One region of the Vibrio sp. E150_011 genome, then DNA from elsewhere that is predicted to be linked to it. Evidence: predicted binding sites of a transcription regulator. Region 1 holds the regulator's gene; each other region holds the start of a gene.
What was found. The regulator PurR, encoded in region 1, represses purine synthesis genes. The targets are predictions, from matches to a motif close to TNANGNAAACGTTTNCNTNA.
Positions count from the first base shown of each region.

Region 2: the regulator PurR is predicted to act here: its motif matches at 4,782-4,801, upstream of glyA (serine hydroxymethyltransferase).
Region 3: the regulator PurR is predicted to act here: its motif matches at 2,205-2,224, upstream of metK (methionine adenosyltransferase).
Region 4: the regulator PurR is predicted to act here: its motif matches at 4,911-4,930, upstream of purL (phosphoribosylformylglycinamidine synthase).

Region 1 covers NZ_JBHFOL010000019.1:2,136-9,556, forward strand. Annotated here, with positions in the region: gene torR (two-component system response regulator TorR) at 1-541, opposite strand, end outside; gene torD (molecular chaperone TorD) at 833-1,480, shown strand; gene purR (HTH-type transcriptional repressor PurR) at 1,828-2,838, shown strand; cyclic di-GMP riboswitch class I at 3,011-3,094, shown strand; gene ACE1OE_RS20810 (TfoX/Sxy family DNA transformation protein) at 3,208-3,798, shown strand; gene ACE1OE_RS20815 (TVP38/TMEM64 family protein) at 3,922-4,608, shown strand; gene ACE1OE_RS20820 (DUF2007 domain-containing protein) at 4,605-4,925, shown strand; gene ACE1OE_RS20825 (alpha/beta fold hydrolase) at 4,960-5,754, opposite strand; gene glgA (glycogen synthase GlgA) at 5,950-7,407, opposite strand; gene glgC (glucose-1-phosphate adenylyltransferase) at 7,409-7,421, opposite strand, start outside.
Region 2 covers NZ_JBHFOL010000003.1:316,767-324,187, reverse strand. Annotated here, with positions in the region: gene ACE1OE_RS07580 (serine hydrolase) at 1-662, shown strand, start outside; gene ybeD (DUF493 family protein YbeD) at 830-1,108, shown strand; gene lipB (lipoyl(octanoyl) transferase LipB) at 1,284-1,925, shown strand; gene lipA (lipoyl synthase) at 1,930-2,895, shown strand; gene ACE1OE_RS07560 (hypothetical protein) at 3,053-3,382, shown strand; gene glyA (serine hydroxymethyltransferase) at 3,476-4,726, opposite strand; gene ACE1OE_RS07550 (YitT family protein) at 5,075-5,674, shown strand; gene treC (alpha,alpha-phosphotrehalase) at 5,801-7,421, opposite strand, start outside.
Region 3 covers NZ_JBHFOL010000003.1:16,477-23,897, forward strand. Annotated here, with positions in the region: gene ACE1OE_RS06310 (DUF2189 domain-containing protein) at 1-541, opposite strand, end outside; gene metK (methionine adenosyltransferase) at 907-2,061, opposite strand; gene tkt (transketolase) at 2,389-4,383, shown strand; gene epd (erythrose-4-phosphate dehydrogenase) at 4,552-5,577, shown strand; gene ACE1OE_RS06330 (phosphoglycerate kinase) at 5,734-6,897, shown strand; gene fbaA (class II fructose-bisphosphate aldolase) at 7,033-7,421, shown strand, end outside.
Region 4 covers NZ_JBHFOL010000010.1:64,587-72,007, forward strand. Annotated here, with positions in the region: gene ACE1OE_RS15610 (tellurite resistance TerB family protein) at 1-127, shown strand, start outside; gene ACE1OE_RS15615 (DUF3622 domain-containing protein) at 315-626, opposite strand; gene purL (phosphoribosylformylglycinamidine synthase) at 873-4,769, opposite strand; gene mltF (membrane-bound lytic murein transglycosylase MltF) at 5,067-6,650, shown strand; gene ACE1OE_RS15630 (hypothetical protein) at 6,915-7,052, shown strand; gene tadA (tRNA adenosine(34) deaminase TadA) at 7,078-7,421, opposite strand, start outside.

The DNA.
Region 1 (7,421 bases):
GAACTTGATTAGGGTAAGTAGATAACGCGACTAAAAGCTCATACTCGGCTTTTGTCAGTTTTACTGGTTCACCATTGCAACTTAATGAGCGGCGTTGTTTATCGAATAACCACTCCCCAAAGTGCACAACATGCTCGTTCTCGGCACTTTGCGATATTAAGGGCTGCTTACGAGCTTGGGCGATACGCCACAGTAAGTTTTTAACTCTGACCAATAATTCTCTTAATTCAAACGGTTTCGTTACATAGTCATCTGCGCCCATTTCTAGGCCAACGATCCGATCAATACTATCAGTACGACCTGTTACCAATATAATACCGATATCAGACTGGCTACGTAACTCTCGAGTTAACATCAGACCATCTTCACCAGGAAGATTGATATCAAGCATGACAAGGTCGACACTGGAAGACTGCAATACTTGTCGCATCTCTTCACCGCTTTCAGCCTCGCTTACTAAATAGCCTTCACTCTCAAAGTAACCAGACAACTTGCTACGCGTAACGACATCATCTTCAACTACTAATACGTGATAACTCATATTCACCGTTTCTATTCTATCTATGACCGAAGCCATTCTATTCATAATTAGTCACAATTCTAGCGGACATTACGGTATTGTGTAGAAAGTCGTGTTTTTATTGATTCAAGACAAGAACACTTTTTATCCACTATATGCAATCAGAACCTTGCCCATCTGGTGTCGCTTTAAAACCATCAACCGCTCTTTTATTCATTTATCTTCATAAACGTTCGATTTTTTTCATTATTGCCCTTACTGCTGTTCATTTTTATTGTCTAAAATAAGGGCAAGACTTTTGGAGAGAACAAGATGCAAGAATTGAAAGCATTTAATGAACAACGTGCAGAGATATACTGGTGGCTTTCTAGCCTATTTGCCAAAGAGCTTACTCAACAAGAACTGGATAAATATCACAGTGTCGAAATACGTTCTTTTTTGAGCGGTCTCGGTGAAAACCCATCACTCGAAGCGCCGATCAATACACTCATTGATGGCTTGAACCGATTACAGACTCGAGAAGACGCCCAACTTGAGCTATCCGCAGATTTTTGTGACCTATTTCTTAAATCAGATAAGCATGGCGCATTACCTTATGCCTCAATGTACATAGGTGAATCAGGTCTTCTCAATGATAAACCGGCTAATGACATGACCGAGCTGTTAAAAAAACACAATGTCGCCGTCTCTGAAGACTTAAATGAGCCAGCCGATCACCTCGCGATAGAGTTGGACTTTCTCGGCAACCTTATTATTCGTTCTAATGAACTGGAGTCCGAGGCGCACATCAACAACGCATTATTAGAGCAAGCTGATTACCTTAATCAGCACTTGATGACATGGCTGCCTCAATTCGAAAAAAAATGTAAAGAGTATGATGAATTTGGATTTTACGCCGCGGTAGCAACACTCCTCATTGCATTTTGTCAGTTAGACCTTAACTATTTAACTGCTGAGTAACCGATGCAGACACCGCTATCAATCAAGGTGGCGGTGTCACCCCGTATTAATTTTAATTTATCATCAAATTTGTCGGTTGAAACGTTGCTAGAGTCACCGACTAGCATTACAATCCGCCGTTTCAATGCGAAAACCAAATTTTAGTGCCCCATGCTTTCCTATCTTTAGCTATTATGTCCTTGTCAGGTGAATAGCTAACCCACAATTGGAATCCAATGTGTCACTAGGTTCACTTACTCGGTACGCATTCCATACACCAAAGCGCTTTTTTAATTAAACAAAGCTGCATTACCGCAACGACGTTTTTGCTGACCATACGCAAAAGCCGTTACTAATAGGATAAAGCTATGGCAACAATCAAAGATGTCGCCCGTCTAGCTGGCGTTTCAACTACTACTGTGTCTCACGTTATTAACAAAACACGTTTTGTTGCCGAAGCCACACAAGAAAAAGTCAACGCCGCCGTAGAAGAACTCAATTACGCGCCAAGCGCCGTTGCGCGAAGCTTAAAATGTAACTCAACGAAAACCATCGGTATGTTGGTTACACAATCAACGAACTTATTCTTCTCCGAGGTTATCGATGGCGTTGAAAGCTATTGCTATCGTCAAGGTTACACATTAATTCTGTGTAACACTGGTGGCGTGTATGAAAAGCAGAGAGATTACATTCGAATGCTAGCAGAGAAGCGCGTCGACGGTATTCTCGTCATGTGTTCAGATCTCACAGAAGAGCTTCTTAGCATGCTTGATCGTCACTCCGATATTCCTAAAGTGATCATGGACTGGGGTCCTGAGAGCTCGCAAGCAGATAAGATCATTGATAATTCGGAGGAAGGTGGTTATCTCGCCACAAAATACCTAATTGATAAAGGCCATACGGACATCGCATGTTTGAGCGGTCACCTAGAAAAAGCGGTGTGCCAAGAACGCATTATTGGTTACAAGCGTGCGCTATCAGAAGCCGGCATCGAAATGAAAGAAGACCGTATATTTGAAGGTAACTTTGAGTGTGACACAGCGGTCATCGCAGCGAATCGTATTGCCGCAATGGAAGAACGACCAAGCGCCGTGTTCTGCTTTAACGATACGATGGCGTTAGGCCTTATGAGTCGTTTACAACAACTCGGTTTGAACGTACCAGAAGATATCTCTGTGATTGGTTACGATAACATTGAGCTTGCTGAGTATTTTTCTCCACCACTGACGACGGTTCACCAACCGAAACGTCGTGTCGGAAAGAACGCCTTTGAGATTTTGCTAGAACGCATAAAAGATAAAGGTCATGACAAACGTATATTTGAGATGCACCCCGAGATAATTGAACGCCACTCTGTCAAAAACCTGACAACAAAATGACAAAGGCGCCTAGTTAGGCGCTTTTTTTTGATCTTGTTCCCAGATTTTAGACGCCTAATTGTTAGTTTATGTTACCTCTTAAGCACAAATACCCGCCTAATTTTTGAAGCAACGTCACACTTTAGTTATATCTCAATGCAGATTAACGCATTTTTTCTTTATTCTAACAAAGTCACGCACAGGGCAAACCATCTGAAAAGTTGGGACGCAAAGCCTCCGGCCTAAACCATTTATGGTAGGTAGCGGGGTTACCGATGGCAAAGGACACTGAATTCTTGTTTTTAATTTAACAAGGAATTGATGCCTGTTTGCTACACTCTCGGACCTGATTTTGGTGACACAATCAAATAACACCGAGAAAAGACAAATATGGACAATCCAATATTAAAAAATTCGATGCAGTTGTTCGCTCAACTTGGAAAAGTCAAATCCCGCTCTATGTTCGGTGGATTTGGCATTTTTGTTGACGATACGATGTTTGCATTAGCAGTGAACAGTAAATTACACATCAGAACTAACCCAACAACCGTCGCGACATTCAAGCAAAACGGCTTCAAGCCTTACGTTTATAAAAAACGTGGATTCCCAGTAGTGACAAAATATTTTGCCCTGCCTGAAGATAGCTGGAATGACAGTGAGTTGATATTGAACTATGCACGCTCAGCGTTGGATTACGCAAAAGATGAAAAAGTAAAACAATCTGACTGCAAACCAACCCGATTAAAAGATCTCCCGAATTTGCGTCTTGCAACAGAGCGCATGCTCAAAAAAGCGGGGATAGAATCGGTGAACTCACTTCAAGAGCATGGATCCGTTGAAGCCTTCAAGGCAATTCAAAAAACACACTCGACAAGTGTCGGTCTCGAATTACTTTGGGCGTTAGAAGGTGCGATTAATGGTACTCACTGGTCTGTGATTCCACAAGCCAAGCGCGACGAGCTAGCCAATCATATCAATTAGTACTTGTTCTCTCTTACTTATAAAAAAATCAGCCCATTAGCTGATTTTTTTTTATCTGTTTGAAAGTTAAATTCCGATGTTCGTGTCTTATACTAAAGATGCATTATCGACATGGAGTAGGACATGAGTAAAAAATTGTTATTGGGCTTAGGATTTGTTGCCGTTATTGTTTTTCTAGGCGTAGAGTTTGGACAATACCTGACGTTAGAAAATGCCAAGGCACAACAGGCAGCGCTTGCCACTTATATTGACAATAATTTTTTGGTTGCCGCGCTTACCTATTTCTTTCTGTATATCACCATCACCGCCTTCTCTGTCCCAGGCGCCGCTGTCGTCACTTTGTTGGGCGCCGCGTTATTTGGTTTTTGGGTGAGCTTATTGCTGGTCTCTTTTGCAAGTACTATTGGCGCTACGCTCGCTTTTCTTAGCAGTCGTTTTCTTCTACGTGATTGGGTACAAAAGCGGTTCGGCGGTAAACTGGCGACGATCAACAAGGGCGTTGAAAAGGATGGTGCTTTTTACCTTTTTTCTTTGAGACTCATCCCTATTTTCCCATTTTTTCTAATTAACCTACTCATGGGGCTAACCCCAATTCGCGTTTCAAAATACTATTTGGTTAGTCAACTTGGTATGCTACCGGGTACTGCGGTTTACCTTAATGCAGGCACCCAACTCGCCAGTATTGACAGTCTATCAGGCATAGTATCACCCGCTGTTCTCGCTTCCTTTGCATTGTTAGGGTTATTTCCTTTAATCACGAAATGGGCGATGGCTCGGTTTTCAAAATCACCCCAGGTACAGACTAAATGAAGATATACATAGGTAATAATCCTACCGAAACACATATCATGCAACAGCAACTGTTTGCCGAAGGGGTTCAGTGTGAGGTACGTGGCGAGGGGGTATTTGGATTGAGAGGCGAAGTGCCTTTTGATGAAAGCTCCCTACCTTACATCTGGTTACACGAAGTATCCCAAGAGGCGAAAGCTAAATCGTTAATCTTAGCGGTGCAACAACAAGAGAACAATCACGACCAAGCTAGCTGGCACTGCCCACAATGCAATGAGCTCAATGAAGCGCAGTTTGGAGCATGCTGGAACTGTCAGCACTTAGCACTCAGCGGTTAGCACTTAACCATCAATTAAAGTACTTAAGGTTATTTTACTGTACCGATTTAATAAACGCGATGGAGTGTTTATTAAATTCATCTGGTCTTTCGACATTACAGACATGCCCGCAGTTTTCAATTTCAAGCAAGCGGCTCGATTCATGCTCTGCTACCATTTCTTTTACTGGGTGGATGAACATATAGTCTTTATCCCCCATTAAATACAATGTTGGAATAGGAAGTTCTTTATCCTTGAAATAACGATGAAGTGGATTAACCTCTGTTGTTAGCGTGTACCATCTCTTAAATTCTTTCTGGCACAGCTTCTTCGCTTCTCGCACAAATAAAAGACGAGATTCTTTTTGTCCACGCTGAGGCATAACAATATAGGCGAATAAGCGATATAACCACATATAAGGGATAATATGCTTACTCCAGTTCCCTAGGTTCACAAGCAACTGTGAGCGGGTATTAAACCGTGTTACAGCGCCCCCTAACACCATAGAACGAACTCGAGGTGAGGCCAGTTCAGCAATATTACGGACGATAATTGTGCCAAGTGACATACCAACAAAGTGTGCCGATTGAATTTTAAGGTGATCGAGCACTTTAAGAATATCAATAGTCACACTTTTAAACGTGTAGCCACTTGCCATAATATCTTTAATCAACTCGTTTGACTTACCATGCCCACGTAGATCGACAAACAGCAGATTAAAGTGCTCTCTGTAGGCTCTGATTTGTTTAAACCAAATCGAGGAACTTCCACCCGCACCATGTACAAACACCACCCACTCTTTGCTCGTAGGATGCGCGTAAGTTTTATGAAACAGTAGATTCTCTGACATAGGATCTTTTAGGTAATGGCGATGAGCATTACGGTATCACAATTCACGGAACGGCTGTTAAAAACTGCACATAATTTATTTGAAAATTATTTCGAAGTGTTAACCAGCTAGAGCGGTCCTTGACAAAAGCAACGGAAAAAATAGGCAGGAAATAAAAAAGGCGACCTAAGGTCGCCTTTTCGAGTTGGAACGAAATTAATGTTGATGCAGCGCTATCTCATACATTTTATTGTATTCTTTTGCTGACTCTAACCAACTGAAGTCGCGACGCATCGCTCTTAGTTGGATATTATGCATTTCATCTGGTTGTTGTAGATAAAAAAGCAGCGCCCTTTGCAACACAATAAGCAACGCATCATGACACGGCTCTTCGAAACCAAAGCCAGTAGCTTCTGATGGGTTATCATCAAAATCAATCACTGTATCTTTGAGTCCACCAACCTTACGAATGATAGGCAAGGTGCCGTAGGCCATACTGTACAACTGGTTTAGCCCACAAGCCTCAAACTCAGATGGCATCAAGAAGAAATCCGAACCCGCTTCTACGAGATGAGCAAAGCGATTGCTATAGGCTTCTACAAATGCCAATTTGTCTGGATACTCGGCGGCAACATCACGTAAATGGGACGCAATCTGAGACTCACCCGTTCCAATAATAACCATCTGCACATCGTTTTTGAGAAACTTCTCTAAGATAGGCAGGATATAATGAAACCCTTTTTGGTGGGTCAGACGACATACCATCCCGACCATAGGAACATTAGTCTCAGGCAGGTTCAGCTCTTGTTGTAATAACGTTTTGGACGCGAGTTTACCTTTTAGCATACTCGCTAATTCGGCTTCATAGCTAACCGGTAAGAACTCATCGTTCCTCGGATCCCACTCCGAATAATCACAACCATTTACGATACCGTGTAGGTCTTTGGCACGATGAACAAAATCATCGACTAGACCATGAGAACCCAGAGGGGTAACCAGCTCGGCAGCGTAATTTGGGCTAACCGCGTTCACTTTGTCGGCAAACGCAATGCCAGCTCGCAACATACTGACCCAACCTTCACCGTATTGCAGGAACTCCATGCCGGAAAGATTAAGTTCAGGGATAATTTCTAGTTGGCTATAAGAAAAAATACCTTTGAATATTGCATTGTGAACGGTCAGAACTGACTTCACATCCTTGAAACGGTCATCGCTACCGTATCGAGTTTTAAGCAAAAACGGCACCAAACTGGTATGCCAATCATTCGCATGCACTACCGCAGGTTTAATACCAAGCTTAGGCAACACATCGAGGCTCGCGGCTGAAAAAAAGCTAAATCTTTCGCCATTGTCAGCGTACGCCCGGTTATGTTCTGCATACAACTCTGGACGGTCAAAATATTTATCACATTCAATGACATAAACATCGACACCGTCGAGCTCAGTTTTCTTGACCTGATAAGCCGTATGAGGCCAATGCTCTAACTCTGTCGATAGAACACACTCATAATCTTGCTTATTCGGTAAGGTTTGATAACCAGGTAATGTGATAGCAACTGATTTCCCGAGCTCTTGCAATGCCTTAGGCAGGGCTTTGGCAACATCAGCCAAGCCCCCACTTTTTACAAGTCCTTGAGCTTCTGAAACTGGAAACCATACATCTATGTTTCTCATTCTAGAATCCAACT
Region 2 (7,421 bases), on a different contig from region 1:
TGGACAACCCAAACCTCTACTCCACACCTTATGATATGGCACTATTAGGGCGCGCTTTAATCAAAGACGTTCCTGATGAATATCGTGTTTATTCAGAGAAAAAGTTCACTTACAACGGCATCACACAATATAACCGCAATGGTTTGCTGTGGGATAAAAGCATGAATGTGGACGGTATTAAAACGGGTCACACCAGCAAGGCGGGTTATAGCCTAGTAAGCTCAGCGACCGAAGGCAAAATGCGCCTTGTCGCCGTGGTGATGGGCACAAAAAGTGCCAATGCTCGTAAATCAGAAAGTAAAAAGCTCCTAAGCTATGGCTTTCGTTTCTTTGAAACCGTTAATCCACATACTGCAAACGAAACGTTCGTAGACGAAAAGGTCTGGATGGGTGACAAAGATACTGTCGCTCTCGGTGTTGCTGAAGATACGTTCGTGACATTACCTCGCGGACAAGCAAAGAACCTAAAAGCAAGCTTCGTACTTGAAAAACAACTTGAAGCCCCCATTTCTAAGGGTGATGTCGTTGGTAAGTTATTCTACCAACTCGATGGTAAAGACGTAGCCGAGTACCCATTACTTGCACTTGAAGATGTGCAAGAAGGCAGCTTATTTAGCCGTCTATGGGACTATATCGTATTGTTAGTGAAAAGCTTCTTCTAAGCTTTAACTAAACGACGATGAACAACAAAGCCGCCTCTTGCGGCTTTGTTGCTTTTTAACAAATATCTTTTGCTATCCTTACTGACAACGGACTCATCTTGAGTTTCGTCGACTTTGACATTACTATTCGCACCGTCGTAAACAATCTCATTTTTTGGAGCCCAATTATGTTAAACATCAATTCAGATGCAAAACTCAAGGACCTGTTAGAGTTTCCTTGCTCGTTTACATATAAAGTTATGGGCTACGCTAAGCCCGAACTTGTTGAAAAAGTAGTGGAAGTTATCCAGCGTCATGCACCTGGCGATTACACTCCAACTGTAAAACCAAGCGGAAAAGGCACCTATAATGCCGTTTCAATCAACATTACCGCCACGTCTATCGAACAAGTCGAAACCTTGTACAAAGAGTTAGGTGAGATTGATATTGTTCGCATGGTTCTATAATAATTTTAAAAATTCAATTTTTTTTGAAAGCAGCCTTGGCTGCTTTCTTTTTATCTTTCAATAAGTTAGATAAAACATGTAGCCAAAGCGTTAAATTGTCACGATTTACTGGTAGTTCAGGCAATCGATCAGGTTTATAATGCGAACACTTTATTAAGTAGTACTAGGAGTGCCGGTGAAGAATCAGCTAGTAGTAAGAAAGCTCGGTCGCAAGGATTACGAACCAATCTGGAAAGCGATGCACGCGTTCACTGATGATCGTAATGACGATACTCGTGACGAAATCTGGCTAGTTGAACACAACCCGGTCTTTACGCAAGGACAAGCGGGTAAAGAAGAGCACCTACTCAATACCGGGGATATTCCAGTGGTCAAAAGCGATCGTGGTGGACAAGTCACTTACCATGGTCCCGGTCAACTGGTGGCCTACTTCCTCATTAACCTACGCAGAAAGAAATTAGGCGTTCGAGATCTCGTCACTCACATAGAGAACCTCGTCATCAATACGTTAAACACTTATAATATAGCCGCAGCCGCGAGGCCAGATGCACCTGGTGTTTACGTTGATGGGAAAAAGATCTGTTCCCTTGGGCTTCGTATCCGCAAAGGGTGTTCATTTCATGGACTGGCCTTAAATGTCGATATGGATCTTGCCCCCTTTCTAAGAATTAATCCGTGCGGCTATGCCGGCATGGAAATGATCCAAGTCAGCCAACTCGGTGGCCCCAAAAGTATCGCCAGTGTCGAAGAGCAGCTGGTCAATGAACTAATAAAACTACTTGATTACACACAAGTAGAATTCAGCGAAGAAGCATAAGACGATGAGCAAACCTATACAAATGGAAAAAGGCGTCAAGTATCGCGACGCAGATAAAATGGCACTCATTCCGGTAAAGAACATGCCGGAAGAGCAAAAAGAAGTACTACGCAAACCAGAATGGATGAAGATCAAACTACCGTCTGATAGCCAACGCATCCAAGAGATCAAAAAGGCGATGCGTAAGAATAATCTTCACTCTGTTTGTGAAGAAGCTTCCTGCCCAAACCTTGCGGAGTGCTTTAACCACGGTACTGCAACGTTTATGATTCTTGGCGCAATTTGTACACGCCGCTGTCCATTTTGTGATGTTGCCCATGGTCGCCCAAATGCACCTGAATCCAATGAGCCTCAAAAGCTTGCTCAAACCATCAAAGACATGAAGCTCAAGTATGTTGTCGTTACCTCTGTTGACCGCGATGACTTACGTGATGGTGGCGCTGACCATTTTGCGAATTGTACGCGTGAGATTCGCGCATTAAACCCAGAGATTCGCATTGAAACACTCGTACCCGATTTCCGCGGACGTATGGATGTGGCTCTAGAAGCATTAAAAGACAACCCGCCAGATGTCTTCAACCACAACCTAGAAACAGCACCTAGACTCTATCGCAAGGCTCGCCCAGGAGCGAACTACAAGTGGTCTCTACAGCTCCTAGAGAAATTCAAAGCCATGCACCCTGACGTACCCACTAAATCTGGGGTGATGATGGGCCTAGGTGAGACAAAAGAAGAGATAGTACAGGTACTTAAAGATCTTCGCGCCCACGGAGTCACCATGCTGACTCTAGGCCAGTACCTTGCACCGAGTCGCCACCATTTACCCGTTGAACGCTACGTTCCGCCTTCAGAGTTTGATGAGCTAAAAGAAATCGCACTTGATCTTGGCTTCACGCATGCGGCATGCGGCCCGTTTGTGCGCTCTTCTTATCACGCTGATCTACAAGCAAAAGGCGTTGAAATTAAGTAATCGACGATCACCAGCGCTCGATACAGGAAACACGGATTGGCGATGCGCTATCCGTGTTTTTTTTGAGAAAAACATGCAACATGACCATCTCGCACTCGCATTTTCGCCATTTTTAGGTAGGCTTAATGAAAAACATCAGCCATTCAAGGATGTAAGCATGAAACTGCTTAAAATAGGTTTACCGATCATTGCCGCCACACTCATTGCAGGTTGTGCTCAAAACTCCCAGCAAGACAACTACTTAGAGGCTTCCTTCGAGTTATGTAACACTGAAGTCAATCTCTATTCTGTCAGTGACGATGGCCGTGTAAGAGTCGTATGTAAAGATGGCGCTAAATTCTCTATGAATAGTGAAAAGACCCTCGAAATCATGCGAGACATCAATATTGATTACTGTAACGGTGAAGGTCTGGGGCAATTTAACGAGAGTCGTAAATACTATTCCTTCAAGTGTAAATCTGGAACATTACTCAATATCAATAAGTAACGCCAGGCTGTAAATTCCAGACATAAAAAAAGCGAGCTAATTAGCTCGCTTTTTTACGTTAATGCCTTGCGCTGCAAGGCATTAAACATCGAATTACGCGTAAACAGGTAGGCGTTTGCAGATTTCTAGAACCTTCGCTTTTGTTGCTGCTACCACGTCTTCGTTACCGATGTTATCAAGAACATCTGACATCCAGTTAGCCAACTCTTTTGCATCAGCTTCACTAAAGCCACGGCGAGTGATCGCTGGTGTACCAATACGGATACCAGACGTTACAAATGGGCTACGTGGGTCATTCGGTACCGAGTTTTTGTTAACCGTAATGTTAGCAGAACCCAAAGCCGCATCCGCTTCTTTACCGGTGATGTCTTTATCAATCAGGTCAACAAGGAACAAATGGTTCTCTGTTGAGTTAGATACGATTTTGTAGCCGCGCTCTTGGAATTGCGCAACCATCGCTTTGGCATTATCAACAACACGTTGTTGGTACGCTTTAAATTCTGGCTCCATCGCTTCTTTAAATGCCACCGCTTTACCTGCGATTACGTGCATTAAAGGACCGCCCTGACCACCAGGAAAAACCGCTGAGTTCAGTTTTTTGTACATGTCTTCACCAGCATTTGAAAGAATCAAACCGCCACGTGGACCTGCAAGTGTTTTATGCGTGGTAGTGGTCACAACGTGAGCATGTGGAACCGGTGTTGGGTAGACACCTGCCGCGATAAGACCAGCTACGTGAGCCATATCAACAAAGAAGTACGCGCCAACTTTGTCCGCGATTTCACGCATACGTGCCCAATCAACGATTTGAGAGTAAGCAGAGAAACCACCAATGATCATTTTCGGTTTGTGCTCAACCGCCAACTGCTCCATTTCGTCGTAGTTGATTTGACCCGCTTCATCAATACCGTAAGGAATCACGTTGTAGTGCTTACCAGAGAAGTTTACTGGAGAGCCATGAGTCAAGTGACCGCCGTGTGCTAGGCTCATGCCTAAAACGGTATCACCCGGATTTAAAAGCGCCATGTAAACAGCACTGTTCGCTTGAGAGCCAGAATGCGGCTGAACGTTTGCATACTCACAGCCAAAAAGCTCACAGGCACGATTAATCGCCAGTGTTTCTGCTTTATCGACATACTCACAACCACCGTAGTAGCGCTTGCCTGGGTAGCCTTCTGCATACTTGTTGGTTAATTGAGTGCCCTGCGCTTCCATCACGCGAGGACTGGTGTAGTTTTCCGAAGCGATAAGCTCAATGTGCTCTTCTTGGCGAAGAGTTTCTTCTTGAATGGCTGCAAATAGTTCCGCATCGTAATCAGCGATGTTCATATCACGCTTTAGCATCTGTATCTCCTGACTCAGATTGTACTGAAAGTTTCAAAAAAACCACACAATGACCAAAAGCAAACGTTTTCGTCACCACATTTGATGAATCGCATGATACATAATTTGATCTAGGTCATAAAGAAAAAAATGGATCTTTTTCATGCAGTTTTTTCATAGTGAACGTTAGATTACATCATGTACCAAGTGAAAATAGCCATAGAGGTAATCTAAAGTGTCAATAATTCGTTTTACAGTGTGTAAAAATTGAATTACATAGGTTTACCGCAAATTTCACACCCAAGCTATCGAAATGGTCACCTTTTTATTATTATTGCCGCGAATTGTTATTGGAAGACTTTTAACCTGATGGAAAAACACTCACTAAAAGAAGACTGGATAGCCATTTTGACGGGCACCTTTATTGTGGCTCAAGGCATATTCTTCTTACAATCTGCTCAACTACTTACTGGTGGTACAACCGGCCTTGCATTGTTATTGAGCCAGTTTTTGCCGGTTTCCTTTGGTATGTTGTACTTTGCCGCCAATAGTCCATTTTATCTGTTGGCTTGGCGCCGCTTTGGCAAGCGCTTTGCGTTAAGTAGTGCTATCTCTGGTGCATTGGTTTCCATATTTGCTGACAATATGCATCATGTTGTTTCAGTGGACCACATTAATACGGTGTATTGCGCAATAGCAGGTGGGTTGTTGATGGGCTTGGGTATGCTCATTTTATTCCGCCATCGCTCAAGCCTTGGTGGATTTAACGTACTGTGCTTATTCGTACAAGAGCGCTTTGGGATATCAGTTGGCAAAACACAATTAGCCATCGACTGCACCATTTTACTCGCGTCTTGTTTCTTCGTTGCTCCACCGGTTATATTGGTGTCAATTATTGGCGCCGTAGTACTCAATATTGTACTAGCCATGAATCACAAACCCACACGTTATGTCGTCACGTACGGCTAGCATGACGCAGATTAGACATCAGTAACAAATTCGAAATCAATAACAATAAGCCCCTCCGAAGAGGGGCTTATTGTTACGTGCTATTGAGTCATGAATGACAAGAAAACGGTATTCATACAGTTTCTATCAATGCAATAAAATCACCATGGTTTGGTATGGCTTGAGAGTCACAATATTCGTGAGCCTCACCACTTCCTCTTGCTCATAATTACTAATCACAACCGTACCCTTCCGACCATTAAATTGCTCGGCTAGCGACACCTGCACCTCTTCTGCATAGTAGTTATTCAAACAAAGCAATTGGCTGTCCTCGTTTTCTCTTAGGTAACCATGTACCTGACCATGCATTGGGTACAAATCCACATAACGACCATCCGTAATCACTGATAACTCTTTTCGCAATGCGATTAACTGTTGGTAGAAATAAAACACCGAATGCTTATCGGCAAGCGCTGTCTTTGCGTTGATATTAGGATAGTTACTTGCGACCTCAATCCAAGGCGTCCCTGTCGAAAATTCAGCATTAGCTTTGTCACTCCACTGCATAGGCGTGCGTGAGTTGTCACGTGATTTCTGCTGAAGAATAGCCATAATCTCATCGTGATTTAATTCACCTGATTCCTTCATCACCTTATACATATTGAGGCTTTCCACGTCTCGATATTGTGATAACTCAGAGAACCTTGGGTTGGTCATGCCAATTTCTTCGCCCTGATAGATATATGGCGTACCTTGCATCATATGAACGGATGCGGCCAACATCTTCGCCGACTCGACTCGATAGTGCTCATCATCCCCAAGACGGCTAACCACTCTCGGCTGGTCATGGTTACACCAAAACAATGCGCCCCACCCTTGATTGTGCAACCCAGTTTGCCAATGGTTAAAAATCTTCTTCAATTCAATAAAATCGAATGGCGCAAGCCGCCATTTTTCACCATCAGGGTAATCCACTTTCAGATGGTGAAAATTAAAGACCATAGAGAGTTCTTTGCCATTTGTCGCGCTGTATTGCTGGCAGTGTTCTAACGTTGTCGATGACATCTCACCGACGGTCACTGAGCCATATTTTTGGAAAACAGCGCTGCTAATTTCTTGAAGGTATTCATGCACCCGAGGACCATCAGTATAAAATCGACGGCCATCCCCCGCAGCATCATCCATAAACGCTTGTTGTTTGGAGATAAGATTAATGACATCTAAACGGAATCCATCGACACCTTTTTTGGCCCAAAACTCGATCACTTGCTTCACTTCATTTCTAACCGCAGGGTTTTCCCAGTTAAGATCAGCCTGCTCTTCAGCAAATAAGTGAAGAAAGTACTCATTGGTTTGTTCATCCAGCTTCCATGCTGAACCGCCAAATTTCGATTGCCAGTTATTGGGTGCGGCCTGATTTTTACCGGGTTTCCAGATGTAGTAATCACGATACGGGCTGCTTTTATCCCCTAAGGCTGATTGAAACCATTTGTGCTCAGTCGACGTATGATTCACCACAATATCCATGACGAGTCGGATCCCTCTTTGATGGGCTTGCGCTAGCAACTCATCAAAGTCGGCCATGCTGCCAAAGTCGGGATTAATCGAGTAATAATCAGAAATGTCATAGCCATTATCAACCATGGGAGAGGCATAGATAGGCGTGAGCCAAATCGCGTCCACGCCTAGTGTCGCCAAATAATCCAATTTAGAGGTAATGCCCTTAATGTCCCCGACTCCCGTCGAACCGCTATCACAAAAACTCTTC
Region 3 (7,421 bases), on a different contig from region 1:
TAACACTGGCTATCACCAAACCAATCACAGAACCTGTGATAAGAAATGGTGCAAATTCAGTTAACGGAGCGCCTTGAACGGAAGGGTATAGGGCGTGCAGTAGCGCGGCTATTCGCATCCAAAATATCATGGCGACGGCAAGCAATACGGCAAAAGCCCATTGTGAGGTTGAGTTACGGCCAATGGCTTTCATTGAATGAAACAGGCTGGCTTTGTGACCTTTTTCTCTTTCCCAAGCCGCGTCATAAAGCCCAAGCGCAAGGAAAGGGCCAATGAGCATATAGACGACTAGGCTTGGCATGATAACAAGATGGGTACCTTGCCATTGTACAAGCTGAACTATCGCCACGGCGGCGGCGGTAAAACATAGCCCGTAAAATGCGCTAATAACGGGCATTTTTACTAAGTCATGAAGCCCAAGTGCCAGCCAATGAAAAGGCGCAGAAATACTCACTTGGTTACAAGGTATGGTTTTAGCGTAATCTTGATCTTTGACTTCGTCTTTCTTTTGGAAGTCTTCAGTCTGAGCGGTTCGAGGCATATGTCCTCCCTGATTTGACAATCTGGCCTTCGTCTCTGATGTCGGGAAATGAACGATTGTTGTGAGCTTTATCGCTCACGATTTGGCGCAACGTGTTCCCATAATGGAGTCGGGATGCGTGATGATGAGTTCGCGTTATTCTCATTCTGCATCGGTCCTCTTATGGTTAACTATTGACCGAGACGGAAGAAAACACAATTTTTTGCTGGATAGAAAAGACGTGTTACAAGTGTTAAGTTAACAAATTTGCAACAAAGCGGTTGAAATAGTTGAAGTTAATATATTTTACGCTGAAGTAAAAAAGCCCTTATCAAATGATAAGGGCTTTTTAGTCTTTGAGCTTAGTTATAGCGTGGAATTAATCGCTATTTGATGCCAGCGAAATCACGCAGCATTGCTGCTTTGTCAGTCGCTTCCCAAGGGAATTCTTCACGACCGAAGTGACCATAAGCTGCGGTTTGCTTGTAGATAGGTTGAAGCAGGTTCAGCATCTCTTGAAGACCATATGGACGTAGATCGAAGTTCTGACGAACTGCTTCAATGATGATGTCGTGAGCGACTTTCTCAGTACCAAACGTTTCCACCATGATTGACGTAGGATCAGCAACACCAATGGCGTAAGACAGTTGAATCTCACAACGATCTGCCATGCCAGCAGCAACAATGTTTTTCGCTACGTAACGTGCTGCGTATGCGGCACTGCGGTCAACTTTCGATGGATCTTTACCAGAGAATGCACCACCACCGTGACGAGCTGCGCCGCCGTACGTATCAACGATGATCTTACGACCCGTAAGACCACAGTCACCCATAGGGCCGCCGATAACAAAACGACCGGTTGGGTTGATGAAGAAGTTGGTGTCTTTGTTAATCCACTCTGCTGGAAGAACTGGCTTGATGATCTCTTCCATTACCGCTTCACGAAGATCAGGTGTTGTGACTGAATCGCAGTGCTGTGTTGAAAGTACAACCGCATCGATACCAACAATCTTACCTTGGTCGTATTGGAAGGTAACTTGAGATTTCGCATCTGGACGAAGGAAGTCAAGCTTACCGCTCTTACGAACTTCAGCTTGCTTTTTAACAAGTAAGTGAGAGTAAGTAATAGGAGCCGGCATTAGGATTGGCGTTTCGTTAGTTGCGTAACCAAACATGATGCCTTGGTCACCAGCGCCTTGTTCTTTTGGATCAGCTTTATCAACACCTTGGTTGATGTCTGGAGATTGTTTACCAATCGTGTTCAGTACGGCACAAGAATCCGCATCAAAGCCCATATCTGAGTGAACGTAGCCGATTTCGCGAACGGTTTCACGAGTAATCTCTTCGATGTCTACCCACGCTGAGGTCGTGACTTCACCACCAACCATTACCATGCCAGTCTTTACGTAAGTTTCACAAGCAACACGCGCTTTCGGGTCTTGCTCTAAAATTGCGTCAAGTACAGCATCAGAAATTTGGTCAGCAATTTTATCAGGATGTCCTTCTGATACGGATTCAGAAGTGAACAGGTGCTTAGCCATGAGAGCTCCAATTACAGTTAATAAAGCCAGCGATATTGTGCTGGCCTATAAAAAATTCAATGATATTTTGTAGGTGTATCTACATCTAGACGTCTATTTTAATCATCGATGTGTGAGAATCAAGCGATTTTTACTTTTAAGTTATAGCCAAACGTTTGCGTATTTTAAGGCAGATAGGGGTGTAACGTGCAAAAAAACACAGCAAAAGTACTCAAAATATCGGTAAAAAGTTTGCAGAGGTTAGGGGGCTTTGCGACAATGCTTGCCGCTGATTATTGTTCAGCAAGGAATCAACTTGAAATTCGCTTAATGCACTCAGGAGCAGACATGTCGTCTCGTAAAGAATTAGCTAATGCAATCCGCGCGCTTAGCATGGATGGTGTTCAACAAGCCAACTCTGGTCACCCAGGTGCCCCTATGGGTATGGCTGATATCGCCGAAGTACTTTGGCGCTCTCACCTAAATCACAATCCTCAAAACCCGGAATGGGCTGATCGCGACCGTTTTATTTTGTCAAACGGCCACGGCTCAATGCTGATTTATTCTCTGCTTCATCTAAGTGGTTATGAATTATCTATTGACGATCTTAAAAACTTCCGTCAATTGCACTCTAAAACACCAGGTCACCCAGAATACGGCTACGCTCCAGGCATTGAAACGACAACAGGCCCTTTAGGTCAAGGCATCACGAATGCAGTCGGCATGGCAATGGCAGAGAAATCACTGGCTGCGCAATTTAATAAAGAAGGTCATGACATCGTTGATCACTTTACTTACGCGTTCATGGGCGATGGCTGTCTGATGGAAGGCATCTCTCACGAAGCCTGCTCTTTGGCTGGTACTCTTGGTCTTGGTAAGCTGGTTGCTTTCTGGGATGACAACGGTATTTCTATCGATGGTGAGGTGGAAGGTTGGTTCTCTGACGACACGCCTAAGCGTTTTGAAGCCTACGGCTGGCATGTTATCCCTGCCGTTGATGGTCATGACTCTGATGCGATTAACGCGGCAATCATCGCGGCAAAAGCGGATCCTCGCCCAACACTTATTTGTACTAAAACTGTTATTGGTTTTGGTTCACCAAACAAAGCCGGCACGCACGACTGCCACGGTGCACCACTAGGCGCTGATGAAATCGCAGCAACTAAAGCAGCGCTGGGTTGGGAGCACGGTCCTTTTGAAATTCCAGCTGATATCTCGGCACAATGGAATGCAAAAGAAGCGGGCGCAGCAAAAGAAGCGGCGTGGAATGCTAAGTTTGACGCTTACGCAGCTGCTTACCCAGAACTTGCGGCTGAGTTTACTCGTCGTACAAATGGCGAACTGCCAGCTGAGTGGGAAGAAAAAGCATCGGCAATCATTGCTGATCTTCAAGCTAACCCTGCAAACATCGCATCACGTAAAGCGTCACAAAATGCGCTAGAAGCATTTGGTCAAATGCTACCAGAATTTATGGGTGGCTCTGCTGACCTTGCACCTTCTAACCTGACAATGTGGTCTGGTTCTAAGTCGCTAACAGCTGAAGACTTCTCTGGTAACTACATTCATTACGGTGTTCGTGAGTTTGGTATGACTGCGATCATGAACGGTATCGCTTTGCACGGTGGTTTCGTACCATACGGTGCAACATTCCTAATGTTCATGGAATACGCTCGTAACGCGATGCGTATGGCAGCTCTGATGAAAGTTCAGAACATCCAGGTTTACACGCACGACTCTATCGGTCTAGGCGAAGACGGCCCAACTCACCAACCGGTTGAGCAAATTGCTTCGCTACGCCTAACACCAAACATGAGCACATGGCGTCCATGTGACCAAGTGGAATCGGCAGTGGCTTGGAAACTGGCTATTGAACGTAAAGATGGTCCAACATCGCTTATCTTCTCTCGTCAGAACCTAGCACAGCAGGAGCGTAACGCAGAGCAAGTAGCAAACATCGCCAAGGGTGGTTACATCCTGAAAGATTGTGCAGGTAAGCCTGAATTAATTATCATCGCTACTGGCTCTGAAGTTGAACTAGCAGTTGAAGCTGCTGCGCAACTGACTGCTGAAGGCAAAGCGGTACGTGTGGTTTCTATGCCAGCAACGGATGCGTTTGATAAGCAAGATGCGCAGTACCGTGAATCAGTATTGCCATCTGACGTGACCGCTCGTATTGCTGTTGAAGCCGGTATTGCTGACTTCTGGTACAAATATGTTGGCTTTGGTGGCAAGATCATCGGTATGACGACATTTGGTGAGTCTGCACCAGCAGGTGAGCTATTCAAGATGTTTGGCTTTACAACAGAAAACGTTGTGAACACAGCAAAAGAATTACTCGCTTAAGCGATAGGCTGAGTTATTTCATTTTGTTGTAGTAACCGAGCCCTAGTGGCTCGGTTTTTTTATGCTTGGATATTATTCTTGTGTATGTGTGATTAAGTCGGGATGCGAAACTGATGTTGATCAGTTAATATGCTTGCCTTAATTATGTGAACAAAAAGGTGTTGTACGATGCTAAAGGTAGCGATTAATGGCTTTGGGCGTATAGGACGAAATGTACTTCGAGCGATTTATGAAAGCGGCAAAAACGATAAAATTAAAGTCGTCGCAGTCAATGAATTGGCGCAACCTGAAGCAATGGCGCACCTGCTTCAATATGATACGAGTCATGGTCGTTTTGGTAAAAAGATCACTCATGACCAAGAACACCTTTATGTGAACCACCAAGATGGTCAGTTTGATAGTATTCGTATCTTGCATTTAGCGGAAATCAACCTACTTCCTTGGCGAAATCTAGAGGTTGATATTGTACTTGATTGTACGGGTGTGTTCGGGAGTCGTGCAGACGGCCTAGAGCATATCGCGGCAGGTGCGAACAAGGTTTTGTTTTCACATCCTGGCGCGAATGACATAGATAATACGATTATCTATGGTGTCAATCATGATTCTCTTAAACAAGAGCACACGATTGTTTCCAGTGGTTCGTGCACTACGAACTGTATTGTCCCTATAATACAAGTACTTGATGATGCGTTTGGCATTGATTCAGGCACGATTACCACGATCCACTCTTCGATGAATGATCAACCTGTCATCGATGCCTATCATACTGATTTACGCCGAACTAGAGCAGCCAGCCAGTCGATCATTCCTGTTGATACAAAGCTTCATAAGGGTATTGAGAGAATATTTCCGAAATTTTCTAACAAATTTGAAGCGATTTCTGTCCGAGTACCAACAGTTAATGTTACCGCTATGGATCTAAGTGTAACTATAAATACGAATGTGAAAGTTAATGACGTAAATCAAGTCATTATTAACGCTTCTCGGTGTACATTAGACGGCATTGTTGACTATACTGAAGCTCCGCTAGTCTCAATCGACTTTAATCATGACCCACACAGTGCCATTGTTGATGGAACGCAAACGCGAGTCAGTGATGGGCGTCTGGTCAAAATGTTGGTCTGGTGTGATAACGAATGGGGCTTCGCCAATCGGATGCTTGATACGGCATTAGCCATGAAAGCGTCGCAATAGTTTAAGATGCTACTTGAGCTTGGGTAAAATATTAATTTTGAGGGTTGAAATTAATATTGATTAGCTCAATATAAGTAAGCAGTTGATGAATTCATAAACTTGGCAAGATGCCGAGTTTTCAAAAACATTATTTATTTTTAGTTGAGAGGACTAAACATGTCTGTAATCAAGATGACTGACCTGGATCTAGCAGGTAAACGCGTATTTATCCGTGCTGATCTGAACGTTCCTGTAAAAGACGGTAAAGTAACTTCAGATGCTCGTATTCTTGCATCGCTACCTACCATCAAGCTTTGCCTAGAAGCAGGTGCTAAAGTTATGGTGACTTCTCACCTAGGTCGTCCTACTGAAGGCGAGTACGCAGAAGAGTTCTCTCTACTACCTGTTGTAAACTACCTAAACGACGCACTTGACTGTGACGTTAAGCTAGCAAAAGACTACGTGAATGGCCTAGAGCTAAACGCAGGTGAGTTGGTGGTTCTTGAAAACGTTCGCTTTAATAAGGGCGAGAAGAAAAACGAAGAAGCACTTTCTAAGCAGTATGCAGCACTTTGTGACATCTTCGTTATGGATGCATTTGGTACGGCTCACCGTGCTCAAGCGTCAACTCACGGTGTAGGTACTTACGCGCCAATCGCTTGTGCTGGTCCTCTTCTTGCTGCTGAGCTTGAAGCACTAGGCAAAGCAATGGACAACCCTGCTCGTCCACTTGTTGCGATCGTTGGTGGTTCTAAAGTATCGACTAAGCTAACCGTTCTTGAGTCGCTTGCTAAGATTGCTGACCAATTGGTTGTGGGTGGCGGTATCGCTAACACATTCATCGCGGCTGAAGGTCACAACGTAGGTAAGTCTCTATATGAAGCTGACCTTGTTGAGACAGCGAAGAAACTTATGAAAGAATGTGCGATTCCAGTGGCGACTGACGTTGCATGTGCAAAAGCATTTGATGAAAATGCAGAAGCAGAAATCAAGCACGTTTCTGAAGTTCAAGACGACGATATGATCTTCGACCTTGGCCCAGATTCTACTGCGGCACTAGCTGAAATCATTGGCAACGCAAAAACGATTCTTTGGAATGGTCCTGTTGGCGTATTTGAGTTCAAAAACTTTGAAGCAGGTACGGCTGGTATCTCTAAAGCGATTGCTGAATCAGAAGGTTTCTCAGTTGCAGGTGGCGGTGACACGCTAGCGGCAATCGACAAGTTTGGCATTAAAGCTGACGTGTCTTATATTTCAACTGGCGGTGGTGCTTTCCTTGAGTTTGTTGAAGGCAAAGTGTTACCAGCAGTAGCGATGCTTGAAGAGCGCGCAAAAGCATAATTATTTTTAATAAAGCGGGCTTATGGCTCGCTTTTATCTATGCTGCATCGGGTATTTATTTTTGTTACAATGCGCCCGTTGTGAGCAAACGATTGCCATTTTTTATTTAAAACGACACAAAATAGGACTTACTCCATGTCTAAGATCTTCGACTTCGTAAAACCAGGTGTTATCTCTGGCGATGACGTACAGAAAGTTTTTGAAGTAGCAAAAGAAAACAAATTTGCTCTTCCTGCGGTAAACGTAGTAAACACTGATTCTATCAATGGTGTTCTAGAAGCGGCAGCTAAAGTTAAAGCGCCAGTTGTTGTTCAGTTCTCTAACGGCGGTGCGGGTTTCTTTGCTGGTAAAGGCGTGAAACTTGAAGGTCAAGGTGCACAAATCCTTGGTGCTGTAGCGGGTGCAAAATACGTACACGCGGTTGCGGCTACTTACGGCGTTCCTGTGATTCTTCACACTGACCACGCAGCGAAGAAATTGCTACCTTGGATCGACGGACTACTAGACGCTGGTGAAGAGTTCTT
Region 4 (7,421 bases), on a different contig from region 1:
TTACCTTGCAAGTCTACTCGTCGTGGATGAACAAAACTTTATGGAAAAAGCCTACCTGCAGGAATTAGCGAAACAACTGCAGCTTCCGTCAGAGCTCGTCGTCAAACTCGAAGAGCAGGTGTCTTAAGCTAACCAATCCGTTGATTCACAACGCTACTTTAAGCACCATACGACGTTAAACACCATGCTATTTAAGCTCTGAGGCGATTAGCCCTTTCCATGAAAAACACGCACAAAAAAGCCGCTGATAACACAGCGGCTTTTTTGTGCGTATCAATCAACGAATCACGACCCGTCAACCGTACTAAAAACTATTACTCTTCGTCTTCTTGCTCAGCGCTAGCTTGACGAGCGGCTGCTTTTACCGCTTTTAAGGCTTCTTTCGCGTGCTCTTTCGCTTCTTTCTCTTTACGAGCATCAGCTTTACGAACGTTGCGTTCCGCTTGGCTTGCAATAAAGCCTTGGAGCTCTTTCTCAGCCCATGCTTGTGCTAGCTCTTCGCTTTCAAAACCCATTTCACGCTTAGATACTACTGTTCTACGAGAGGTTACTTGGCGAGTAATTTCTGCAGACCAACCGTTGCGCTTTTCCGTAAGACGGATAGCAAATTTTTTATTTTCAGACATTTAGATGATTCCTAAGGGTTTTGTTAAGGGATGTTCCAACATAATTATCGTTACTTTGTCAGCCATCCCTAAGCCAGCGCGGTATTAGAACACAATTAGCTCAATTACGCTCCACTATTTTTCGTAACAGCGTCGGTTTTTTATCGTGTTAAATCATGAATAATTGCCATAAAACGACTGATAATAAAAAAGGTCGTCAGCACTCTTGCTGACGACCTTTCAATTTACTCTGTCGTTGACTATCGATTAACCGATATTCTTACGCGCGTTTTGGAACATACGCATCCAAGCACCGTTTTCGCCCCAAGTTTCTGGAGCCCAAGAGTTAGCAACCGTACGGAATACACGCTCTGGGTGAGGCATCATGATCGTGACACGACCATCCGTTGTCGTTAGACCGGTGATAGCGTTTGGCGAACCATTCGGGTTATTTGGGTATTGCTGCGTCGGGTTACCGTTGTTATCAACGTAACGTAGCGCCACTGTACCTGAATTTTCAATCGCGTTTAGGTGCTCGTTATCACGCACTTCTACGCGGCCTTCACCGTGAGAAACAGCGATAGGCATACGAGACCCTTCCATACCGTTGAAGAATACAGAATCAGACTTCTGAACTTCTACTAGGCTGAAACGAGCTTCAAAGCGCTCAGATTCGTTACGCACGAAACGAGGCCAGTATTCTGCGCCCGGAATCAATTCACGCAAGTTAGACAACATCTGACAACCGTTACACACGCCTAGAGAGAACGTATCTTCACGCTTGAAGAAGTTTTCAAACTGGTCACGCGTAGCGTCGTTAAACAGAACTGACTTAGCCCAACCTTCACCCGCACCTAGTACGTCACCGTAAGAGAAGCCACCACAAGCCACAAGGCCGTTGTACTCTTCTAGAACCGCTTGACCCGTTAGGATATCGCTCATGTGGATATCGGTGGCTTCAAAGCCTGCGCGGTCAAATGCCGCGGCCATTTCAACGTGAGAGTTAACACCTTGCTCACGCAAAATTGCCATCTTAGGTTTCGCACCTGTCGCAATATATGGCGCTGCGATATCTTCATTAACATCGTAGCTCAAGCTAACGTTTAGACCTGGGTCTGAGTTATCTTTCTTCGCTTCATGCTCTTGGTCTGCACACGCAGAGTTATCACGAAGTGATTGCATTTTATGCGTGGTCTCAGCCCAGATTGTGCGTAGTTCAGTACGGTTACGTTCAATCACTACCGATTCACCAGACTTAATCACGAGCACATCAGAGGCTTCAACAGAACCGATTACGTGTGAACACGTTTCTAGACCATTTGCAGCAAGCGTAGCAAGTACGGCGTCTAGGTCATCGTTACGAACTTGGATAACAGCACCCAACTCTTCGTTAAACAATGCGGCTAATGCGTCTTCACCTAATGTTTCAATATTAGCATTAACACCACAGTGACCTGCGAATGCCATTTCAGCTAGCGTTACGAATAAACCACCATCGCCTTTATCGTGGTAAGCGACAACTTGGTCGTTAGCAACTAGCGCCTGAACGCCTTCGTAGAAACCTTTTAGCTGCGCTGCGTTGTCTACGTCTGCTGGCTTATCACCAAGCTGCTTGTAAACCTGTGCAAGTGCTGTTGCACCCATACGGTTTTTGCCGTTACCTAGGTCGATAAGTACTAGGCTTGAATCACCTTTGTCGGTACGAAGCTGCGGCGTGATTGTCTTACGAACATCTTCAACACGGGCAAATGCAGTGATAACAAGAGACAGCGGAGACGTGACTTCTTTTTGCTCGCCATTATCTTCCCACTTGGTCTTCATCGACATTGAGTCTTTACCAACTGGAATCGTTAAGCCAAGTGCAGGACAAAGCTCTTCACCAACGGCTTTCACCGCTTCGTAAAGACCAGCATCTTCACCTGGGTGACCCGCTGGAGACATCCAGTTCGCTGACAGTTTAATGTGTTTGATATCGCCGATGTTCGTCGCTGCGATGTTAGTGATTGCTTCACCAACCGCTAGACGAGCCGATGCACCGAAGTCTAGTAGTGCCACTGGTGTGCGCTCACCAAGAGACATCGCCTCACCGTGGTAAGAGTCGTAACTAGCTGCAGTTACCGCGCAGTTAGCAACAGGAACCTGCCATGGGCCAACCATTTGGTCACGAGCAACAAGGCCAGTTACCGAGCGGTCACCGATGGTGATAAGGAATGTTTTCTCGGCAACGGTTGGCAAGCGAAGAACACGGTCAACCGCTTCATTCATTTCGATACCAGAACGGTCAATCGCTGGGTTATTTGCTTTTAGCGTTTTCGCATCACGGTGCATCTTAGGCGTTTTACCTAATAGGATGTCCATTGGCATATCAATTGGTGTGTTGTCGAAGTGTGAATCTTCAAGTTTAAGCTCACGCTCTTCCGTTGCTTTACCAACGACTGCGTATGGTGCACGCTCACGCTTACAAATGGCATCGAACGTTGCCATGTCTTTATCAGCAACCGCCATTACGTAACGCTCTTGAGATTCGTTACACCAGATCTCAAGTGGGCTCATGCCCGGCTCATCGTTTGGCACGTCACGTAGGTTGAAAATACCGCCACGCTCACCATCGTCTACCAGCTCAGGAAGTGCATTCGAGATACCGCCCGCGCCTACATCGTGAATAAATGCGATTGGGTTCGCATCACCAAGCTGCCAACAACGGTCAATAACTTCTTGGCAACGACGTTCCATCTCTGGGTTTTCACGTTGTACAGAAGCAAAGTCTAGATCTTCAGAAGAAGAACCAGAGTCCATTGAAGATGCCGCACCGCCACCAAGGCCGATGTTCATCGCTGGACCGCCAAGCACGATTAGGCTTGCACCGACTGGGATCTCTTTCTTTTGAACATGATCATCACGGATGTTACCTAGACCACCAGCAAGCATGATTGGCTTGTGGTAACCACGAACTTCTTCACCGTTATGAGAGTTAACTTTTTCTTCGTAAGTACGGAAGTAACCGAGTAGATTAGGACGACCAAATTCGTTGTTGAATGCCGCGCCACCTAGTGGGCCTTCTAGCATAATATCCAACGCTGTTACGATACGGCTTGGCTTACCAAAATCCGTTTCCCAAGGCTGAACGAAGTTCGGGATCTTAAGGTTAGATACAGAGAACGCCACTAAACCTGCTTTTGGCTTACCACCAATACCGGTTGCGCCTTCATCACGGATTTCACCGCCTGAACCTGTTGATGCACCTGGCCACGGAGAGATTGCCGTTGGGTGGTTGTGCGTTTCTACTTTCATCAAGATGTGAGTCTTTTCTTGATGATAGTTATATTGACGTGTTTTTGGATCAGGGAAGAAACGTCCAACGGTTGAACCACTCATGACAGCGGCGTTATCTTTATAAGCAGACAACACATGCTCTGGTGTTACTTCGAACGTGTTCTTAATCATCTTAAACAATGATTTTTCTTGCTTAACGCCATCGATAGTCCAATCAGCGTTAAAGATCTTGTGACGACAGTGCTCTGAGTTCGCTTGTGCAAACATCATAAGCTCGATGTCAGTCGGGTTACGACCTAGCTTTTCAGTGAAGCTTTCAAGAAGGTAATCAATTTCATCTTCTGCGAGTGCAAGACCCAGCGTGATGTTCGCTTCTTCGAGGGCTTTACGGCCACCGTTCAATAAGTCAACCTCAGCATAAGGAGCAGGCTCTGCTACCGTGAAGAGCGCCGACACTGAATCGAAGTCAGAAAAAACAACTTCCATCATGCGGTCATGAAGAATCGCTTTTAACTCAACTAATTGAAGCTTAGTTAGCTCAGTAGAAGACTCAACATAAAAAGCGGTACCACGCTCTAAGCGTGAGACTTTATTAAGACCACAGTTATGCGCAATGTCTGTCGATTTAGACGACCATGGCGAGATAGTACCCGGACGAGGCGTGACAAGTAACAATGTGCCCGTTGGTTCGTGCTCTTCGATTGTTGGTCCGTAAGTCAGTAGCTTTTCCAACTTTTCAATTTCAGACGCGTCTAGGTCTGACGTTAGATCGGCAAAGTGAGCAAACTCAGCATAAATACCCGTTACAGGTAGGCTTAGTTCACGACAAAGATCGACTAGCTTGTTAACACGAAACTCAGAAAGAGCTGGGGAGCCACGCAAAATTCTCATGTGCTTAGGTCTCTTATGCAATTGATTTGAGGTGATATTGGAATAAATTCAATTGGTTACATCATAAAAATGAACGTATGCCAATTTCTCCTACCCTGATTCGGGCGTATTATAGTGTATTTTTTTTTGTGACGTAACCACTAACGCAAACGTTTTCGTCATTTTTTTTCGAAAGACAAAAAACCGTCGTTCAATGTCGATAAAGTGATAGTAAACGAGAGTTTCTATGATGTTGCTTTGCCAGAAGTTCTAGCTTTGGTATAAAGGCAACATAGTTCTTGTGAGATAAATGAATTAATGCGAAATATTTCTGATATACGTTGGCTAAAGCTTGCCTCCTTGTTGACCTTATCTTTAGGGCTCTTTGGATGCCAGATTGATTCTGATCCTAAAAGTGAGCTAGAAGGCATCAAAGAGCGTGGTGTGCTTCGAGTCGGCACGCTTAACAATCAGCTTTCTTATTATATCGGCCCCGATGGCCCGACAGGGCTCGATTATGAGCTCGCACGTCAGTTTGCTGATGAATTAGGCGTAAAACTGGAAATGAAACCCGCTTATCGTTTAGCGAGCCTCTTCCCTGCCCTAGAGAAAGGGGAGATTGATATTATTTCCGCAGGGCTAAGCCAGTCTCCTCAACGAATTAAGCAATTTAGAGCAGGTCCAGCGTATTATTACGTCAGCCAACAAGTAGTCTATAAAAAGGGCCAATGGCGCCCAAGAAACCTAGAACAGCTTTTAGCAAATCAGGCGGAATTAGTCGAAAAAGCCGAGGGGGAGGACATCTTTGCTGTCGTACAAGACTCTCACTTTGAGCGGACGTTGGATAACGTTGCGGAAAATAACTCTGAATTTCACTACAAAGTCGATGCCAATGCCGATGTCAACGATCTGCTCAAGCAAGTCTCTGAAGGCGAGCTACTGTTCACCATGGCAGATTCGGTCGAACTCTCTCTTTCGCAACGAATCTACCCAGATTTAGCCCTTGCTTTTGAAATGACCGAGGACCAACCGATATCTTGGTATATGCGTAAATCGGATGATGAGAGTTTATACGCATTACTTATCGAGTTTTTTGGCAATCTCAAACAAAGCGGTGACCTCGCCAACCTAGAAGAGAAATACATCGGTCATATCGGTACATTCGATTACGTCGACACGCGCGCCTTTATTCGAGCTCTCGACAGTAAACTACCGAAATGGTCACCATTGTTTAAACAGTACTCTCAAGAGTTCGACTGGCGCCTAATTGCTGCTCTAGCCTATCAAGAGTCACATTGGAACCCCGTAGCCAAATCTCCAACTGGGGTGCGTGGGATGATGATGCTGACCCTACCAACGGCTAAAATTGTCAATGTGACTAACCGCCTTGACCCTGAGCAGTCTGTTCGTGGTGGCGTACAGTACCTGCGCTATATCGTCGGCCGAGTCCCCGATTCCATTCCCGAACACGAAAAAATATGGTTTGCGCTTGCCTCATACAACCTTGGGTTTGGGCATATGATGGACGCTCGACGACTAACCAAGCGCCAAGGTGGTAACCCTGACGCTTGGGCTGATGTTAAAGATCGCCTGCCTCTATTGCGCCAAAAGAAATACTACAGTCAAACTCGATATGGTTATGCTCGTGGAGATGAGGCTCAAAACTATGTCGAAAACATTCGCCGCTACTATCAAAGTATTATTGGCCACGTTAACAAGAAAATTGCCGCCGAGGCCGCACTGGATAATAGCACTGAGGGGATAGAGGTCATTACCCCCATAGAACCGGTATCTGGCGCTGAGGGTTCAATCTCTCATTCGGTCAGCAGTGCAGTCGCATCATCGCCTGAAAATGAAACTACCTCGTCAAATGAAGCCAGCGCGTCAGGTGACACTCAATAAGAATGGCTTTGTGCAGATAAAATAATCCTGCTGAGATAGCAGACATCCAAGGGTAAAAATGCGTCGAAAGTTACGTCCGTTTTTACCCTTGATTATTATGCGACGGCACTCAAACTATGAAAAAGCGCCAACTCATCCTAAATTAATGATATTGTCACATCCGCAATGTATACACCTGTAGCGCACTTTGAGGATAAGGGATGTTTGATTCCCCCCTTGCCTGCCCACTGAGACAACTAATTATTAGTGATAGGAGATCGTTTCATGCTTGCTAAGAGACGAGTACAATCAAAAAACCTGAGTAAAACGGTCTCGGCTAATCGCCGAAAACGTAAACTGGCCAATAACAAGAAAAAAATCATTTGGCGTAATCGTGCATTCATGCAGCTTATCGCACCTTAAACTATTTTGTACAAACACCTGGCAATCAGGTGTTTGTTGTTCCTTTTTCTTCTTGTTCACGCTTGGCTTTTTTGGCGTCTTTGATCTCTTTTCGTCTGCGCTTAAAAAACGCTTGAAGCTGACCTCGGCACTCATCAGCCAACAACCCCGCCTCAACATCAGCATAATGATACGAAGCCTGACTCTCAAATAAATTAAGTACCGTCCCTGCCGCTCCCGCTTTCAAATCTGGCGCGCCATAAACGATTCGTTTCACTCTGCTATGTAGTAACGCACCCGCGCACATCGGGCATGGCTCTAGCGTCACGTACAATGTGGTATCAAGTAGGCGATAGTTCCCGAGTGTTTTCCCGGCCGCTCTCAACACCT